2 regions of the Companilactobacillus paralimentarius genome follow, and region 1 is predicted to be linked to the other one. Evidence: predicted binding sites of a transcription regulator. Region 1 holds the regulator's gene; the other holds the start of a gene.
The links. The regulator HrcA, encoded in region 1, represses chaperone genes, less so after heat shock. The targets are predictions, from matches to a motif close to TTAGCACTCNNNNNNNNNGAGTGCTAA.

Region 1 (10,790 bases):
CACCCATTGTTTCGATACCAAGTGATAGAGGTGTAACATCAAGTAAAACAACATCCTTAACATCACCAGAGATAACACCACCTTGGATAGCGGCACCAAGAGCAACGGCTTCATCAGGGTTGATTGAGTGGTCTGGAGCTTTACCAGTCCATTTAGCAACAGCATCTTGAACAGCAGGAATACGTGTTGAACCACCATTTAAGATAACCTTGTCAATATCTGAATTTGTAAGGTTTGCATCTTTCAAAGCATTATCAACAGGGATCTTTGTTCTTTCAACAAGATCTGATGTCAATTCATCAAACTTAGCACGTGTCAATGTTTCTTCCAAGTGAAGTGGACCATTAGCACCTGATGAAATAAATGGAAGACTGATTGATGTTTGAGCAACACCTGATAAGTCCTTCTTAGCTTTTTCAGCAGCATCCTTTAATCTTTGAAGAGCCATCTTGTCTTGAGCTAAATCAACGCCATTCTTAGCTTTGAATTGTTCAACTAACCAGTCGATGATCTTTTGGTCAAAGTCATCACCACCAAGATGTGTATCACCATTTGTTGAAAGTACTTCGAAGACACCGTCACCTAATTGAAGAACGGAAACATCAAATGTACCACCACCAAGATCATAAACAAGAACTTTTTCGTCACCCTTGTCATTATCTAGGCCATAAGCAAGTGCTGAAGCTGTTGGTTCGTTAACGATACGTTGAACGTTCAAGCCAGCAATCTTACCAGCATCTTTAGTTGCTTGTCTTTGTGAATCATTGAAGTATGCAGGAACTGTGATAACAGCATCTGTAACCTTTTCACCTAAGTAGTCTTCTGAGAACTTCTTGATGTGTTGTAGAATGAATGCTGAAATTTCTTGTGGTGTATATGATTTGCCAGCTACAGTAACTTTGTAACCTGCTTCACCCATGTGACGCTTGATTGATGAAACTGTATCTGGGTTAGTGATTGCTTGACGTTTTGCAACTTCACCAACTTGGATTTCACCATCTTTGAAAGCAACAACTGAAGGAGTAGTTCTTGCACCTTCTGGGTTTGTAATAATCTTTGGAGAACCGCCTTCAAGAACGGCTACAGCAGAGTTTGTAGTACCTAAATCAATACCAATAACTTTTGACATAAACCTTAACCTCTTTTTAATTTCTTTATTTAATTATTTACTATTGAGCAACAACGACCATTGCTGGACGAAGTACACGATCTTCTAATTTATAGCCCTTTTGTAAAACTTGTACGACTGTATCCTTCTTATGTTTATCATCAGCAGGAACAGTTTGAACAGCTTGACTATCTGCTGGATCGAATTTTTCACCAGCATTGTCAATAACAGTCACATGGTTATCTTCCAATGCTTTAGCCATATGCTGTTGCACCATTTCAATACCTTTTTTAAGTTGCTTGCTGGCATCATCGTCAGCATCAACTGCTAAGGCACGTTCAAGATTATCGATAACGGGAAGAATCTCAGTTGCCAACTTTTGACCATCATATTTAAGAATTCCAGCGACTTCTTTACTATGACGCTTGTTCATATTTTGAAGTTCAGCCTGTGTTCTTAAAAGATTGTCTGACAACTCATCATTCTTAGCTTTAAGATCTTTGATTTCTTGATCTTTGGGATCAACCTTAGCATCCTTTTTAGCTGACTTTTTATCAGCTTTATTATCAGTCTTGGGAGCTGCTTCCTTAGCAGTCTTCAAATCTTGATCTTTTTCTTTATCTGCCATTACTTCCTCCTAAATTTCAAGAATCATCATACCTTGAATAATAATCAATTAATCTTTTGGCTAATTCAACTCTGAACTCACCAAGTAAACCTATCAACTGTGAATAATGCATTGTTGTTGGTCCTAATAAAGCAATAACACCTTTACCATGATGACCAACATCATAATTAGCAGTGATAATACTGTAGTTCTTTAATGCATCACTCCCAAGTTCACTTCCTAGACGAACCTTAATGGCATCATCAGAAATGCTTGGATCAATCAATTTTCTTAAATCAGTACTTTGATTGATGATTGAGAACAATGATTGAACCTCTGATAAATCATCATTGTTAGCATAATTTAACAAATTCAATTGTCCATCAACATAATACTTCTCAGCACCAGCCTTCTTAAAGAGCTGATCCATCATATCCAACAAACCATCAGTTGAATACATATATTCAGAAAGAATTGCAGGAACATCGGTATGAAGCATTTGAATAACCTTAGGTAAAGGTTGTCCAACCAACTTATCATTTACAATATTTACAATTTTTTCAATTAATGAAGTATCAAAATCATCATCAATTGTATAAATATTATTCTCAACATTATTATCACTTGTGACAATGATTGCCATGAGTTGATGTGGATTCAAGGGAACGATTCTAAAACCTGTTAAAAGAACTGAACTGCTCTCTGGTCCTAATGTGATTGCTGTATAACTAGTTAAATGAGATAAAATTTTGGCAGATTGTTCGATAATATCATCAATTTGATGATAAGTTTTACCAAAGTCATCGTCAATTCTCTGTGCTATATCTTGCGGTACACTAGTTGGTTGTACCAGATGGTCCAGATAATAACGATATCCCATCGCTGAAGGAATTCTACCTGATGAAAGATGAGTCTTCTCGAGGTAACCCACTTCTTCAAGTACTGCCATTTCATTTCTGATTGTCGCAGAACTTACATGAAAAGGTAATTCATTCATCAATGTCTTCGAACCAACCGGCTGGCCGGTATCTGTGAATATGCGCACGACTTCTCTCAAGATTGCATCTTGACGTTGTGATAGCATTATACCGTCCTCCTTTTTAGCACTATTCATACCTGAGTGCTAACAATGTAAAATATAACAATCTATCCCTATAGTGTCAAGTATGCACGCTCAATTTTTGAAATTATTTGCTAAAAAATTCAGAAATCTAAAAAAGAGAACTCTTGATGACATCTCTATTGTCATTTACCCAAGTTCTCTTATTTTTTTGATAAAACCTTGATTGAATTAATCTTATCTAATTCCAATTGTTTGACTAACCCTGATGCTCCATCAAACTTAACTTCACCACGCAAATATTTAACCCATTCCAATGCCACATATTCACCATAAATATCAGCATCAAAATCGAAAATATTAGTTTCAATTGTAACTCCAGTATTCTCTTTGAAGGTTACATTATAGCCCACAGATGTCATCGAATTGTACCAAGTATCGCCGACTTTAATTCTTGTGGCATAAACCCCAATTGAAGGAATTAACTGATTACCCTCGGTTGCCAAATTAGCTGTTGGATAACCCAAAGTTCGACCTCGTTGCAAACCATGAACTACTGTCCCTTGATTCTGATAAGTATATCCTAAAAATTTATTAGCTTCTTCTACTTTATTTTCAGAAATAAACTGCTTGATTGCACTTGAACCAATTTTTCGATCATCCAAAACTTGTTCTGGCACAGTCACAATTTCAAATTCATTATGTGAATACTGTGGTAATGTCTGCATATTGGCAATATCTTTTTTTCCATATGTATAATCAAAACCAGCCACAACAAATTTAGCCTTTAAATCAATCATATATTGATTGACAAACTCTTGAGGCTTTAATTGTGCAAATGCCTGTCCAAATTCAACAAAATAGAGCCGATCAACTCCAAGTTTTTCTACTAACTCGGCTTTTCGGTCCATTGTTGATAGGTATTTATAATCTGTTTCATGTTGATACACCGTTCTAGGAGAACGATCAAAGGTCAATAATACTGATTTTAATCCGTGTTTACGGGCAAGATCTACTCCCGTTTTAATAACTTTTTGATGACCAAGATGTACCCCATCAAAAAAACCCATGATTAAAACTGTATCCTCAGTTGGGCGTTGTTGCTCTAGAAGCGGATGTTTAACTTTAATAATCTGCATTTTCAATCTCTTCTATTTATTATTTAATAACATTAAATCTGGAATCCACATATTTCTTACTTTATCATACTTGTAAAGTGCCTTGGTCACTCCTGCTCTTTGAACTCGCAAACGATCTTCTATATCAGAATCAATTTCCGGTTCCAAGAAGCCACCATGTGACACACGTACTTCCCACTCTTCATCGGTCAACTCGTGTTTAGGAACATCACTTAGAACTTCATCAATCGACTTCAAAAAGCTTGTATCGTTCTTCTCAAGCATTTTTTCAATTTGTCCTAAGGTGAAGGTTTCATCAATTGAAAAAGCGGCACTCTTTACTCGTGTAAGTTGGGACATAAAGGCGGGATATCCTAAAATGCGACCAAATTCAACCGCTAATGTTCTTACATAAGTTCCTTTAGAACACTTAACATGAAATTTGAGTGTTTGATACCCTGTTGTTTCATCAAAAATTGGATCCCCCATAATATAGAAATCATAAATATGAATTTGTCTCTTAGGACGTTCAACTTCAAGTCCAGCACGAGCATATTCATAAAGCTTTTTGCCATTAACTTTTACTGCTGAAAACATTGGTGGAATCTGTGTTAAATCACCTGTCATTTGTTGAAAAACTTGTTGTAGATTCTCATTAGCTATTGGTCCGACTAATTTCTTCTCTTCAACCGTTTCGCCTTCACGATCTTCAGTTGTGGTTGATTTGCCTAAAGTTATCTCACCCTCATACTCTTTAGGAGAGCCTGTCAGAGTATTTACTAGTTTAGTAGCTTGTCCTACACAGATGGGTAAAACTCCGTCTACCAAAGGATCTAAGGTCCCTGTATGACCAATTTTTCTAGTATGTAATATTTTTCTTAACTTATAAACATAGTCAGAACTTGTTTGTCCAATTTCTTTATTTAATGGAATTACTCCGTCCATAATAATCTCCGTATCTAAATGTCATTAACAGTAATTTTACTAGTATTTTTATAGAATGAAAAGAAGCCATAAATAAAAAAAGAGGCTGTACGATAAATAGAGTTGATAGGCATTTTGCCATCAACTCTATTTTTGTATACCATTTATTAATAAAACTATTTTAGAACATCAAAAAGACACCATCCATACCTTTAGATGTTCTACCCTCTACAGCTTCACAATGAAAGGAATTTGAATGATGTCCCTAAGTAATAAGTCTATACGAAACGCTCTTGAAATGAAAGATGAGAATATTATCTTTACTGAAGACTCAAAATTTATGTTAGTTAATGGCATCAAGTCCTTAGTCTATTTTGCAATGCTAACTAAACAGATTGACCGTTGTCTTAACTGTGGCCTTGCAGGCCACTTAGTTAAGAATGGATTTAATAAAAATATGATAGTCGCTCCATCATTATCATTACGTCCAACGTATATAAGTCTGAAACGTCAAAAGTATAAATGTAAATCTTGTAACTCTATCTTTGTAGCCAAAACTAGTTATGTTTGGGAATATTGTCAAATCGCACAACCTGTTAGACAAATGATCTTATCAGAAACTGCTTTTAATACATCATTGAAGGATATCGGCAGACGTTTTAACGTCTCCGATAAGACCGTTCAACGTATCATCGATGAAGAAGCCAAGATGCACAAGAAATCACTTCCTGAACATCTTCCTAAGCACTTGGCATTTGATGAATTTATGTCTACTGACAAGATGAGCTTTATTTGGTTAGATAGCGATAATCATCGTACGGGTGATATCTTGCCCAGAAGAACTTCATATCAAATCAGTAAATACTTCAGTCGATTTCCTTTGAAAGTCAGAAGACAGGTAAAAACTATTTCTTTGGATTTAAATGCCGGATACATTAATTTAGTACCAAAGTTGTTTCCAAAGGCCAAAGTCGTTGTTGATAGATTTCATATCGTTCAGATGATGAATCGTTCTCTCAATTCAACTAGAATACAGGTAATGAAACGAATGCCTAAAAGAAGTAAAGAATACTTGTTCATGAAGAGAGATTGGAAAAAATTCTTGGAATCATTCGATTCCATCGAAAAGATAAACCCTAAGTATCAGTACAGTGTTGGTTATTATGAAACGGATCTAAATTTAATCACAAAGTGTTTAGATTTGGACGAAGGTTTCGCCAAGTCCTACGAAGTATATCAAGATATTTTAAAGGCTATTAGAACAGGCGATACTGATACAATGAATCAGATACTACTCAATTATCATCCACTCAATACCGCTATGGATCAAACAATGACATCATTAAGAAAATATCGTAAACAAGTATTAAATGCACTGAAGCTTAAATATTCCAACGGATTTTTAGAGGGAATCATTGGAAGAATAAAAAAGATAAAAAGTAGTGCTTATGGATATCGTAGTTGGAACAACTTTACTGAACGTATAAATATGGCAGATTGTAAAATTTAAGTTGAACATTTAAGTGGACAGAAAAACCCATCAAGGTCTTTAATGGTGTTACCACAACATTCCATTAGAAAGAAGGACCTTAATGGGCACCACTATTTTATCATTCCAGAACCGTGTTGTCATTGAAACGCTTCATAATGAAGGACGTTCCTTGCGATACATCGCTAACTACTTAGGCTTTAGTAAGACCACCATCTTTAACGAACTTCACCGGCTAAATAGTGAGTACCAGGCTGAGCTAGCGCAAACTGACTTTGAACGAAAGGTTAGTCAACGGGGGCGGAAGTCTTCGCTCACTAAAAACCTTAAACACTTGGTCGAGGAAAAGATTCAAGTCCAGAAGTGGTCCCCTGAACAAGTTGCCCATGTGGTTGGGATTGCCTACAAGACGGTCTATAACTGGATTGATCAAGGCTGGCTTGATATACAGTTGCCCGATTTGCCTGATCATGGAATTCGTCGTCATCGTGCTAAAGAAAAGCGTGGTACGTTCAGTCACGGCCGCTCCATTGAGGAGCGTCCTCATAAAGTCGAAACTCGCCAGGAATTCGGCCACTTTGAAGCTGATACCGTACTTTCTGGCAAATGTAAAGGTCAAGCTGTGGCTACTTTTGTGGAGCGTAAGAGTCGCCTGACAATTGTTAAACGGCTCCATGGTCGCGACAGTCAGTCCATGACTCAAGCCGTACTTGAACTAGCTAGTCAACTTCAAAACAAGCTCAAGACGCTTACCGTAGATCATGGTAAAGAGTTCGCTAACTATCAGACAATTGAACGGCAAACTGGTACACAGGTTTATTTTGCCCATGCCTATTCACCACATGAACGCGGTAGTAATGAGAACCGTAACCGAGTTTTACGACGCTTTATTCCCAAAGGCCAAGCCATTGAAGAGTTAAGCGATCACAAGCTGATTCAAATTAATTGGTATTTGAATTCACGGCCACTTAAATGTCTTAATTGGCATACACCAATCGAGATCTTCTTGCTTAATTTACGTCACTAAATTCGTTCAAGTTATTTCTTGCAATCTGCCATATTCAAATGTTTTGGCTTCGAGCAAGCTCATCAGCCAAATAAAAAAACAGCTAGACCATTTATGGTCTAACTGTTAACTTGAACCGCCATCAACTTGATTTGACGAACAGCCAAAAAAGATAGGAAACCCACTTTCGGATTTACCTATCTTCTTTAATATCAAATTGTATTAACGATTTGCTTCATCCTGATGTAATTTAGCAATCAACTTATCAATCTTTTCACCATAGCGAACTGACTGATCCTGCTTAAATTCCAATTCAGGTACTTTATACAACGTTAAGTTTTGACCCAATTCTCTTCTAATTAGTCCAGTAGCTTTATCCAAACCAGCTTGAGTCTTTTCAACATCGCTAGCTTTTTCAGATAAGATACTAAAATAAACGGTTGCTTGTTGCAAATCACCAGTCATTTCAACACCAGTTACTGTAACTCCTTGAACTCTAGGATCACGAACACGTTTTAAAAGAATATCGTTAACTTCTTTTTGAATCTCTTGTTCAACTCGACCAATTCGATGTTTTACCATATTCTCATCTCCTATTTAACTGGAACTTCTTCCATTACATAGGCTTCAACTTCGTCACCAATCTTGATGTCGTTGTAGTTCTCGATTGTGATACCACATTCGAATCCAGAACCAACTTCTTTAACGTCATCCTTAAATCTCTTAAGTGAAGCAAGTTTACCTTCCATGACAACAATACCATCTCTGATAAGTCTTACACCACTATCACGTTGAATCTTACCACTGTTTACGTAACAACCAGCAATTGTACCAATCTTAGAAACATTGTATGTTTCACGGACTGTTAAGTTACCAATAACTTTTTCTTCATAAACTGGTTCTAGCATACCCTTCATGGCAGCTTCAATTTCATCGATAGCTTTATAGATAACTCTGTGTAGACGAATATCAACCTTTTCATCCTTAGCTTGAACCTTAGCTTGAGCTGTTGGACGAACATTAAATCCAATAATGATGGCATTACTTGCAGCAGCAAGGTTAACATCACTTTCAGTAATAGCACCTACGGCTGAATGGATAATGTTGACACGAACGCCCTTAACTTCAATCTTCTTCAAACTTCCGGCAATAGCTTCAGCAGAACCTTGAACATCGGCTTTAATAATAACGTCGACTTGTTTAAGTTCTCCTTCTTTCATTGTCTCGAACAAGTTATCAAGTGTTACAGGGTTAGTATTTTGACGTTCCTTTTGAAGAGCACGACTAGCACGTTCTTCACCAGCTGCACGAGCTGTCTTTTCATCGTCAAAGACGACAAACTTATCAGCTGATTCAGGAACATCATTCAAACCAGTAACCTCTACTGGTTCTGAAGGTTTAGCAGCAGTAATTTCTTTACCATTGTAGTTAGTCATTGTTCTAACACGACCAAAGGTATTACCGACAACAATTGGATCTCCAACATGTAATGTACCTTGTTGTACCAATAATGATGCAACCGGTCCACGGCCCTTATCCAATTTAGCTTCAATAACTGTACCAATAGCTTTTTGCTTAGGATTTGCTTTAAGTTCCAAAACATCAGCTTCAAGTAGAATCATTTCTAGCAATTCATCGATATTTGTACCCATTTTAGCTGAAATATTAACAAAGATAGTATTCCCACCATAATCTTCAGGAACAAGATCATACTTCATCAATTCTTCAGTAACGTGTTGTGGGTTAGCACCCGGCTTATCGATCTTATTAATGGCTACGATGATAGGGTCATTTGCGGCCTTAGCATGGTTGATAGCTTCAATTGTCTGTGGCATAACACCATCATCAGCTGCAACAACTAAAATAACGATATCAGTAATATCAGCACCACGAGCACGCATATTAGTAAAGGCAGCATGTCCTGGAGTATCCAAGAATGTAATCAATCTGTCTTGAAGACGTACTTGATAAGCACCAATATGTTGTGTGATACCACCGGCTTCAGAAGCTGTAACATGTGTATGTCTCAAGTGATCAAGCAAGGTTGTCTTACCATGATCAACGTGACCCATAATAGTTACAACTGGTGGACGTGTTACTAGATTATCAGTTGTATTAGCTTCTGTTTCGAAGTACTTGTCAATATCAGCAACATCTTCTTCAACTTTTTCTTCAGCCTTAATACCATAATCAGCAGCCAATAATTCAATTGTATCCTTATCCAAGGACTTGTTTTGGTTAATCATAATACCAAGCATAAATAGCTTCTTAACAATTTCAGCTGGTTCTCTATGAATTAACTTACCAATATCTTGAGCGTTCATACCAACAGAGTAAACAAGTGTTTCTGGTAATGGACGTTCCTTTCTTTGTGGCATTGGCTTCTTAGGTTCGGTACGTTGACGTTGTTGACGTTTACGTTCCTTTTTCTTTCTACGACTACCAAATGGATTAGCAAGGTTTTGCTTGTGTCCAAAGTCACGATTACTATTAGTTGGCTTTGCCTTCTTGTATTCTGGCTTAGGAACATTAGTATTTGCAACAGTTGTCTTTGGTGCTTCTTTAGCCTTAGCAGCTACATTGTTATTGTTGTTAGGTCTTCTGTTTTGGGAATTGTTGTTATTACGATTATTGTTGTTGCTATTAGTATTGTTATTATGGTTGTTATTGTTGTTTCTATAACGGTTATCGTTATTAGGACGGTGATTGTTCTTATGATTATTGTCACTACTATTGTGATTATTGTTATTGTGCCTGTTATTTCTAGTTGGATGACTAGGAATACGACTAGCATCTTGAATATTTGTCTTAAATTGTTCTAGATACTTGTTACCAGCACTTTGTCTTGGACGTGGAGCTTGTCCTTGTGTAGTAGAACGATCACGTCTGTTATTGTTGTTACGATTGCGATTATCACGTGATTGAGAATTACGATTATCATTTCTTCTATTCCCGTTATTATTGCGATCGTTACGGTTGTTACTATTAGTACTATTATTATTGTTGTTACTATTGTTAGCATTATTGCTATTTGGGCGATGGTTATTGCTGTTAGGACGATTACCATTGGAGTTGTGATTGTTATTGCGATGGTCAAAATGACCCTTACCCTTATTAGCATCTCTTCTTACAGCAGTAATCTTAATCTTAGTCTTGTGATCACCTGAATTGTGGTTACCACTTTCATGTTTCTCACCTGTAGATTTTTGCACATGATTTTGTGCATGATTATTGTGTTGAACGGGGGCAGGTCTACTACCATTATTACTTGTGTTGCTTGGCTTTTTACCACTCTTTAAGTTACTTACAATTTTCTTTTCGTCATTTTCATCTACTGATGACATATGGTTCTTCACATCCATACCCAATTTTGTGGCAGCATCAAGAATTACTTGATTCTCAACACCATTTTCTTTTGCAATAGTATAAATTCTCTTTTTGACCATCCTATCACTCTCCTTAATTGTTAATTGTCCAT
Region 2 (10,790 bases), 950 kb from region 1:
GGCCGGACTTGAAGATCCATAATTTCACACAAAGCGTGGAATTATTAGCTTCAAGCCGTGCCCATAACGTTCCAATGCATTCCAAATTCCTGCGGAAGGCGGAATTTCAAGCACACTTATACTACTTACTATGATTGCTTAACCATTTCAGCACCAATGCCAGCTTTATCACAAATAATGGCAATGACATACTCGATTGTCTCCGTATCATCCCAATCAGCTGACAAATCCAAATTAACTTCACGACCATCTTTTAACTTTATTTCCAAATAATATGGTGTTGGCAAATTGAACATAATTTTTTTAGGTGCATAGAATGATCCACCCAAAATATTAGCAGGTGCATTCATTTCTCGACCCACGATCACTCGCAAAGACTTAACATCAACAAATTTAAAACTCATTTTATCTTCGCTAAAAGGCATCAATACTGATTGAAATTTGACACCGAAGTTTTGATAATCGTAACATCTAATACCATCATCGGTAACTTCCCAATAGCCATAAAAATCTGATAAAGTTTTGGCAAAAATAAGCGCAGTTATAACAAGAAAAGTTACTCCTAAAATTACCGCCAATAATATTTGATGCGTAAATACTGTTATCACTAAACCAACTAATATACCAACTACCCAACTCACGATCATTGGCACGTAGTTAATCTTGCGACCAAATTCAATACTATCCATTCTAATTCTCTCTTCTTCTCTATACTCTAATAAACAATTCTATACTTTTCACATTCACAAAGACAATAAAAAATAAGACCACATATTGTATGCAGTCTTATCAACATAATTCAATTAATTATTTCCAATCATAATCTGTCGGATCATTTAGTCCCCTCCCAGTGGCTTTATCCAACATAATTCTTTGTTCAAAGCGAGCTACATTACGTTTCGTTTCCTTAACCATATCTGGATTGACTGAAACATAATCAATGCCGCATTTAATTAAGAAGTTAGTGAAGTCTGGATACTCTGATGGTGCTTGACCACAAATACCAACAGTCTTGCCATCTTTATGAGCTACTTTGATCAAGTGGTTGATAGCACGTTTAACAGCTAGATTACGCTCATCGAACAAACTAGCAACTGTATCATTATTACGATCACAGCCAAGAATCAACATTGCTAAATCGTTTGATCCGATTGAGTAACCATCAACATACTTGTTAAACTGATCGGCTAAAATAATATTTGTTGGGATTTCAGCCATCATATATACATGGAAGTCGACACTACGTACAAGGCCTTCACCACGCATAATATCAGTAACCTTTTGAGCTTCATCAACAGTTCTAACGAATGGGATCATAACATTCAAGTTCTTTAAACCAAATTCGTTACGTACTTTCTTAACAGCAGCCAATTCGAGTTTAAAGGCTTCGATATATTTAGGGTCATAGTAACGTGAAGCACCACGCCAACCTAGTAAATCAGCTGGTTCATGTGGTTCATATTTGTCGCCACCCTTTAAGTTACGATACTCACTAGACTTGAAGTCTGAGAAACGTAATACCATTGGACGAGGAGCCATAGCACGAGCAACTTTAGCAATTCCATCAGCTAACATATCAACAACTTTTTCTGGATGTCCTTGTTCAATCAAATATAGTGGATGTTCATGAATAAAGGTTGTCCACAAGAACTCTTCACGCATCAAGCCAATTCCGTCAGCTGGTAATGTTGAATATTTATCGGCTAAATCAGGATCACCAAGATTCATCATTACTCCAGTTGCTGTAGGTGCAAACGTTTCAGCTGCAACTACTCGACCGCCAGCTTGAGTTGGTTCTGGTTTCTTAAGCAAGCTCTCAACTTTACCCATGTAGACAATACCATTTGTAGCATCAACTGTAACAACATCGCCCGTCTTCAAAGCATCAGTTGCAGCAACGTTCATACTCTTGGTACCAACGATACATGGAATTTGCATTTCACGGGAAACGATAGCAGCATGACAAGTCATCCCACCATTATTAGTTACAATAGCAGCGGCCTTCTTCATAGCGGGAACCCAATCAGGCGATGTCATCAAAGTAACAAGGATTTCGCCTTCTTTGAATTGGTCAATATCTTTAGGATCATCAATAACATGTACAACACCACTAGCTAAACCGGGACTAGCTGGCAATCCACGAACTGCAACTTTAGCATCTGCTTCTGCAACCACGTTATCATCTCCACCGTTAGCTTTATTCTTCTTACGTTGTGACCAAACAGTCTCTGGACGAGCTTGAACGATCCACAATTTATTAGTATTGCTATCAAGAGCATATTCCATATCCATATAACAGCCATAGTGACGCTCAATCTCTTTAGCATATCCGGCTAATTCAATAACTTGGCTGTCAGTCAAGACTGGTTGACCTTGTAATTCTTCAGGTACTTCTTGTTCTTTAGTACCACCAGTTGAATCTCTAATTAATTCAATTGGTTGTTTAATAATATTCTTTTCAACAATCTTCATTGATTGCTTGTCTACAACAAAATGATCAGGCGTTACTTTTCCTAAAACAATATATTCACCTAAACCATAGATAGCATCAATCACAATCTTAGACTCATCACCATTAGCGACGTTAACCGAGAACATGATTCCTGATGCTTTAGAGAAAACCATCATCTGAATAGCAGCTGACAAAGCAACTTTTTCATGTGGAAAATGTTGCTTGTGTCTGTAGTACGTTGCACGATCAGTAAAGAGTGATGAATAACATTGTTGTACACGGTTAACGACATCATCGGCTCCTCTAATATTTAGATAAGACTCTTGTTGGCCAGCAAATGAGGCATTAGGCAAATCTTCAGCTGTAGCAGACGATCTAATCGCTACGAATGGATCAGTCTGTCCCATCTTGTCAGAGAGATCGGCATATGCTTTCTTAATATCATCAGCCAAATCAATTGGCATCGTTGCTCCAACGATCAAATTTCGAATTTCTTCACATGTCTTATGAAGTTCATCGGAATTCTCGTAGTCACTTATACTTTCCAACAATGCATTAACCTTATCGTTCAATCCAGTTTGATGCATGAAGTATTGATATGCGCGTGCGGTCGTTGCAAAACCATATGGTACCGGTACGTCCATTGAGGAAGTCATTTCTCCCAAAGAAGAAGACTTTCCACCAACTAAATTAACATCCTTGCGATGCAATTCATCAAACCATAAAACATTCGCAGTATCTCGACTACTCATGATAATATTGCCTCCTTATATTTCCGATTTAATTCTATTCTATGCATAATTGAAATTGCTTTTTATAAGTAATTTCATTACGACCACATTATAGTTCATTTACTCACAAATAGTAAACATGTTTAAACCATTTTTGGCTTAAAATATTAACCTAATTCCATTGACTTCTTGATAAATAAAACGGTATATTCATTGATATATACGGATTGTATAGTAAAATTAGTCAATTTTTATTAATCAATAATAATCATAATTTATATCATTTTTAAAAGTTCATTTCATCACAATATTGTCATATAAGTGCAAAAAAAAGAAGCATATCAGTTAAGATATGCTTCTTAAATTATCTTCATATATGAATCAAAAGATTACATCATGCCGCCCATACCACCGGCTGCAGGATTAGCTGCAGGTGCAGCATTGTTATCCTTTGGTTCTGGCTTGTCAGCAACAACAGCTTCTGTTGTTAACAATAGAGATGCAACACTGGCTGCATTTTGCAATGCTGAACGTGTTACCTTAGTTGGGTCGATGATTCCGGCGTCAACCATATTTTCCCATTTGTTAGTTGCAGCATTGAAGCCAACTTCATTCTCTTGGTTCTTAATGTGTTCAACGATAACTGAACCCTCGAAACCAGCATTTTCAGCGATTTGACGTAGTGGCTCTTCAAGAGCACGTGCAACGATATTGATACCTGTTTGTACGTCTCCTTCTTCTTTAAGAGCAGTAACTTTACCAAGTACGTTCATCAAAGCAGTACCACCACCAGCAACGTAGCCTTCTTCAACAGCAGCACGTGTGGCATTTAAAGCATCTTCAATTCTGTACTTGCGTTCTTTCAATTCTGTTTCAGTAGCAGCACCAACTTTAACAACGGCAACACCACCAGCTAATTTAGCTAGACGTTCTTGTAGTTTTTCCTTGTCAAAGTCAGATGTTGATTCACTGATTTGTTTCTTGATTGTTTCAACACGTTCGTTGATAGCGTCCTTGTTACCTGAACCTTCAACAATTGTTGTGTTGTCCTTTGTAACAGTAACCTTACCAGCTTGACCTAATTGATCCATAGTTGTGTCTTTTAGTTCAAGACCAAGGTCAGAAGTAATAACTGTACCACCAGTTAATGTAGCGATATCTTCAAGTTGTGCTTTACGACGGTCACCAAAACCAGGAGCCTTAACAGCAACAACGTTGAATGTACCACGGATCTTGTTCAATACAAGTGTTGGTAGAGCTTCACCGTCAATATCATCGGCAATGATCAATAGTGCCTTACCTTGTTGAACAATCTTTTGTAGTAATGGCAAGATATCTTGAATATTTGAAATCTTCTTGTCAGTGATCAAGATGTAAGGATTGTCGAGGTCAGCTTCCATCTTGTCGTTATCTGTAACCATGTATTGTGAAATGTATCCACGATCAAATTGCATACCTTCAACAACATCAAGTGTTGTATCAATACCCTTTGATTCTTCAATTGTGATAACACCATCGTTACCAACTTTTTCCATGGCATCAGCGATTAACTTACCAGTTTCTTCACTAGCTGATGAAACTGAAGCTACTTGAGCAATATCATTCTTACCTGAAACCTTATGTGAAATCTTGTGAAGTTCATCAACAGCAGCATTTGTAGCCTTTTCGATACCTGTTCTGATACCAACAGGGTTAGCACCAGCTGTAACGTTCTTCATACCTTCTTTAACGATTGCTTGTGTCAAAACAGTAGCTGTAGTAGTACCATCACCAGCAATGTCATTTGTCTTTGAAGCAACTTCGGAAACAAGCTTTGCACCCATGTTTTCAAAGTGGTCTTCTAGTTCAATACTTTTAGCAATAGTAACACCATCATTTGTAATCTCAGGTGAACCGTAACTCTTTTCAAGAACAACATTTCTACCTTTAGGTCCGATTGTTGTCTTAACTGTATCAGCTAGCTTATTAACACCGTCCATCATCTTTGAACGTGCATCTTCTGAAAATTTAATTTCTTTTGCCATTAATTTTCACACTCCATAATTAAATTCTTTTAGTTAAATTTTTTTAAGTTTAAAATTAATCAATAACCGCCATGATATCTTTTTCATGAAGGATTAAATATTCATTGTCTTCATACTTAACTGTTGAGCCTGAGTATTTATCAAAAAGAACTTTATCACCCTTTTTAACGTTCATAGGTAATTTCTTTCCATCTTCAGTAACTAAGCCTTCACCAACGGCAACAACATCGGCTGTTTGTGGCTTCTCCTTAGCGTTGTTTGCTAAAACAATGCCACCAACTGTCTTTTCTTCTTCTTTATCGACTGTTACAATGACTCTATCTCCAAGTGGTTTTAACAATTTAAATCCCTCCGATTATTATTTTTCTTAGTGTTTATTTTTATATCTTTAGCACTCGAACATCTCTTGTGCTAATCACAAGTTTTATATTAACATTATATTGAAAACATGCAAGTATTTACCTTTAAAAAATGTAAGGAGTAATCATGAATTTTCCCAAAAATCAATTCTTCACCCTGTTAACATATATCCTTTTGTTACTGCTGGGTAGTGTTCTAAACATGTTGTCAATCACTGGTTCAATCTATTTCGTTATTATCACATTAGGTGCCCTAATTGCCACTGGTCTTATGATGTATCTGGTAAAACTAAATGGCCCAAATGATTTCGAAGAAAAAACCGATTTGAATCATAATTTACAATGGATCATTTTAGGAACTATCGGTGCGATTGCCCTCCAATACGGAGTTGGCTTTATTGACCAATTAATTTTCCATACTAGTACCCATTCACAAAACACTATGCAATTGTTATTGATGGTCAAAGCTTATCCATACTACTTCTTGTACGTATTGATCTGTGCGCCTATCATGGAAGAAATCGTCTTTAGACGCATCTTCTTCGCTAATATGATCAAGCCAACTAACATCTATATTGCTGCTATCATTTCAGCATTGTTATTTGCCTTCATGCATCAAGATACCAGATTCATCGTTTATGTAGCCATGGGGCTTTGGTTCTCATTTGTTTATTACAAATCAAAAAACATTTATGCCAGTGCTGGTAGCCACATTCTGATGAATGCCATTGTTTTAACTTTAAGTATGCGTTAATTAAAATTATGAATATACTGAAAAAACAGCCCATCGATTGATAGGCTGTTTCTTTGTGTTTAAATCATTTTTTACTACGCGGATTATTATTCCCCACGCTTGTAGGATGCAACGTACTTTTCCCGTTTATCCTCATCAAATTCTTTTTCACTCTTAGCGATAATAATTGTTGCTAGAGAGTTACCGACGACGTTAACGGCGGTACGTCCCATATCTACGAGACGGTCGATACCGGCAATGAAGGTCAAACCTTGCATTGGCACACCAATGGTTGATACCGTGGCTAAGAGTACAACAAACGATGCTCCAGGTACCCCGGCCATCCCCTTAGATGTTAACATCAATACGACCACAAGGGTAATTTGTTGTCCTAAACTTAAGTGAATATTATAGGCTTGTGCTAAAAATAGTGCAGCTAATGATTGATAGATAGCTGAGCCATCCAAATTAAAAGTATATCCAGTTGGAATAACGAAACTGACAATACCTTTAGAGGCACCATACTTTTGCATCTTTTCCATCATTTTAGGAAGAGCTGCTTCTGAACTGGCAGTTGTAAAAGCTAAAGTTACTTCATTTTCAATAATTCTGAATAATTCATAGAAACGAACATGGAACAAATGTCCAACTCCAGCCATAACGACAAAGACGAAAAATGCCATGGTTGCATAAGCAATCAGAATGAACAATGCCAATGGTTTCAAAGAGTTAAAGCCCATTTCACCAACAGTAACACCGATCAAAGCACAAACACCAATAGGAGCTAAACGCATAACCCAGTTAGTAACTTTGAACATAACGTTGGCAACAGCATTTAAAGTATCAGTAATAATCTGACCTTGTTTGCCAATAGAAGCTGTTCCCAATCCGAATAGGACTGAGAAGAAGATGATTGGTAACATATCACCCTTACCTAATGATTCAAAAATATTAGTTGGGATAATGCTCATCAAGATTGACCAAATACCCGAATGTTTGGCAGTTTTGGCAGTAGCTGTGTATTGACTAATATCCGAACCTTTTAGACTATGTACATCGATAAAGGTACCGGGATGTGTAACATTAGCGACAATAATACCAATAATAATCGCTAATGTTGTCATTATTTCAAAATAAATTAAAGTCTTTAATCCAATTCGGCCTAACTTCTTAATATCACCCATATTGGCGATACCAACTGTTAAACAAGAGATAACAATCGGTAACACAATCATCTGAATCATTGAGATAAACATTGTACCAATGTTCTGCATTACCTGAATAGCAGCTTTATTTTGATAAAAGACCTGACCAAGGATAATACCTAAAATCAAACCAATAATAATTTGCCAGCCTAAACTGACTCGAAAAAATCGTCGTTTTTGCACTTTAAAGTCCCCTTTGAAATCAACATAGTTTTAATTATAGAAGACTTTTTGTAAAAAATGAAATTGATAACGGTTTCAAATTAGAATATTTTTCATTTAATTCATTTTCACGAACAATAATTAGTGTCAATCGTAAAATAGTTCTATTTTTGCTTAATTCAGCCAATAAAAAAAACAGAACATACGGTTTTTTCAAATCGATATTCTGCATTTTTTACGTTATTTAATATTTATCTAATCTTCGCCTGATTCTGAAGCAATAATATCCAAATCGCCAGAAAGTGTCCATGAATCAACAGTTGCTGGAACAATTAAATGAATACCCTTGCTCAAATCATAGTCTTTTCCATCAACAGTAATCTTACCTTGACCATTAATTACAGAAATCAAAGTATACTTACCGATTTGATGATGTAATTTGACTGGTTCTTTAATTTCCCAGTGATAAACTGAGAAGAATGGTGATACAGGTGGTTGAACAAATGTTGTAAACTTGTTCTTACCCTCTTCTTTTGATTCAATGTTTAATTGTGGGTCTTTATGAGGAACTGTAATCGTATCCTCTGACTGCTTGATGTGAAGGTCACGCTTCTTACCTGTAGACTTCTCAACACGGTCGTAGTCATACAAACGATATGTTGTATCACTACTTTGTTGTGTCTCTAGAGCCATAATACCCTTGTTCAAGGCGTGAACAGTACCACTTGGTACGTAGTAGAAGTCACCAGTTTTAACTGGAACTTTTCTCAATAGATGATCCCAGTCACCTGATTCAATCATCTTATCAAGTTCAGCTTTATTTTTAGCATTGTGACCATAGATCAAGTATGAACCTGGTTCCGCATCAATAATGTACCAGCATTCTGTCTTACCTAATTCATGCTCATGCTCTGCTGCATATTCGTTATCAGGGTGAACTTGAACAGATAGGCTAGCTTCAGCATCCAAAATCTTTGTTAAAAGTGGGAAAACTTTTCCCTTAGGATTACCAAATAGTTCACCGTGATTTTTCCAAAGATCATCAACATATTGACCAGCAAATTCGCCATTTTCAACTTGTGATCTACCATGTGGATGACCTGAAATAGCCCAGCATTCACCAATAGTGCCATCTGGAATATTGTAACCAAATTTAGTTTCTAGCTTTCTTCCACCCCAAATTTTTTCGTGGAATACAGGCTTTAAGAACAATGGTTCACTCATAATACTTTCCCCCAAAAAATTATTCTTGCTCTTCCTTCATTGACTTATCACGATCTAAGAAGAAAATCAAAGTCTGCAATTCATTAGCCAAATCAACATAATGAACGCGGATACTACTTGGAACGTTGATAATTACCGGTGTAAAGTTTAGAATTCCTCTAACTCCAGCATCAGACAATAAATCAGCTGTTGTTTGAGCTGCGTTTGAAGAAACTGTCAAGATACAGACATCAATTTGTTGCAAATGAAGCTGTTCCTTCAATTCAGATATATCATAAACAGGAACGCCACTCTTAACTGTACCGACAATTTCCTTATTAATATCAAAAGCTGCCGCAATTCGAACATTATTAGTCCGAGAAAAGTTATAATTTAGTAAGGCGTTACCTAAATTACCTACACCGACTAAAGCTACGTTAGTACGCTTGTCTTGATTTAAGAGTTTTTTAAAGAAAGCTACTAAATCGTTTACATCGTAGCCATAACCGCGTTTTCCAAGTGCTCCTAGATATGAGAAGTCACGTCTTATTGTAGCACTATCTATCTTGACCCCTTCTGATAATTCTCCAGAAGAGATCTTTTTTGTACCTTCATCTTTTAAAAATTGAAAATACCGATAATAAATTGGTAAACGCTTTATTGTTGCGTTTGGAACTGTTGTTTTTGTCATAATTTACCACCATATGTGTGTCATTTCACTAACATTTATAGTAAATAAAAATCAACAAAAACGCAACACGTTAAACCTATAAAGACATAATTTATTAAATAATGCTAAAATTGTGAATACATAAAGGAGTTTGAAATTGATTTTATTACAAGCACAAAACATTACAAAAAATTTTGGTACTAAGAAGCTGTTCTCTAATGTCAGCTTCGAAGTACAGGATAATAGCAGGATTGGTCTAGTCGGCCGAAATGGTGTCGGCAAATCAACTATGCTCAAAATTATTTCCGATCAGGAAAGTTATAATAGTGGAAATATTGCTCTAAAAAAGGATACAAATATCGGTTACCTTGCTCAGGATTCCGGTTTAAATAGTGAAAATAAAATTTTTGACGAGATGGAACATGTTTTTGACTATCTAAAAGAACAAGAAAAAAAGATGCATGTCTTAGAAGAAAAACTTGCTGACCCCAATATTCAAGACTACGACAACATCTTGAAACAATACGATCAATTACAAAATACATTCCGTCAAGAAAATGGTTACGGTTATCAATCAGAAATCCGTAGTGTTCTCAAAGGATTTGGATTTGATGAAGATGTTTGGCAAGCTCAAATATCAACCCTTTCTGGTGGTGAGCGTTCACGTTTAGCTATGGCTAAAATGCTATTGGAACATCATGATATTTTACTTTTGGATGAACCAACAAACCATTTGGACATCAATACAGTGGAATGGCTTGAAGGTTATCTCAAAAATTATCGTGGGGCGCTAGTCATCGTATCCCATGATCAATACTTTTTAGACAAAGCTGTTACTGAAATTGTTGAGATCAACCATCACTCTTCAACACACTACTCTGGTAACTATACTTTCTACTTGCAAGAAAAGAAAAAGAATCAAGAAGTAGCTTGGAAACATTATGAAGAACAACAGGCTGAAATCAAAAAGACCGAAGAATACATTCAAAAGAATATTGTCCGTGCTTCTACCACTAAGATGGCCCAAAGTCGTCGTAAAAAGCTTGAACACATGGATGTCTTAGATCGTCCTGATAGTGACCAAGGTTCCGTTCACTTTAAATTTCAAATTGATAAAGAAAGTGGAAACGACGTATTGCTAGTCAAAGATGCCGCTATCGGTTATGAGAATCACATCATGTCCGAACCAATCAATCTAGATGTCAAGAAAGGAGAACGTGTCGGTATCATTGGACCTAACGGTATCGGTAA

Region 2: groES (co-chaperone GroES) is a predicted target of HrcA. The motif match lies at 5,596-5,622, and genes of this name have one in related genera.

Annotation. Positions count from the first base shown of each region.
Region 1 is NZ_OY724131.1:1,063,112-1,073,901, reverse strand. Features, by position in the region: gene dnaK (molecular chaperone DnaK) at 1-1,129, opposite strand, end outside; gene grpE (nucleotide exchange factor GrpE) at 1,170-1,736, opposite strand; gene hrcA (heat-inducible transcriptional repressor HrcA) at 1,753-2,799, opposite strand; gene ribF (riboflavin biosynthesis protein RibF) at 2,979-3,914, opposite strand; gene truB (tRNA pseudouridine(55) synthase TruB) at 3,927-4,838, opposite strand; gene ACI6PB_RS05035 (ISL3 family transposase) at 5,116-6,327, shown strand; gene ACI6PB_RS05030 (IS30 family transposase) at 6,410-7,333, shown strand; gene rbfA (30S ribosome-binding factor RbfA) at 7,535-7,894, opposite strand; gene infB (translation initiation factor IF-2) at 7,906-10,758, opposite strand; gene ACI6PB_RS05015 (ribosomal L7Ae/L30e/S12e/Gadd45 family protein) at 10,779-10,790, opposite strand, start outside.
Region 2 is NZ_OY724131.1:2,012,528-2,023,317, forward strand. Features, by position in the region: gene ACI6PB_RS09850 (hypothetical protein) at 129-689, opposite strand; gene ppsA (phosphoenolpyruvate synthase) at 808-3,204, opposite strand; gene groL (chaperonin GroEL) at 3,573-5,207, opposite strand; gene groES (co-chaperone GroES) at 5,263-5,547, opposite strand; gene ACI6PB_RS09870 (lysostaphin resistance A-like protein) at 5,694-6,320, shown strand; gene ACI6PB_RS09875 (cation:dicarboxylate symporter family transporter) at 6,407-7,687, opposite strand; gene manA (mannose-6-phosphate isomerase, class I) at 7,922-8,890, opposite strand; gene ACI6PB_RS09885 (redox-sensing transcriptional repressor Rex) at 8,910-9,560, opposite strand; gene ACI6PB_RS09890 (ABC-F family ATP-binding cassette domain-containing protein) at 9,697-10,790, shown strand, end outside.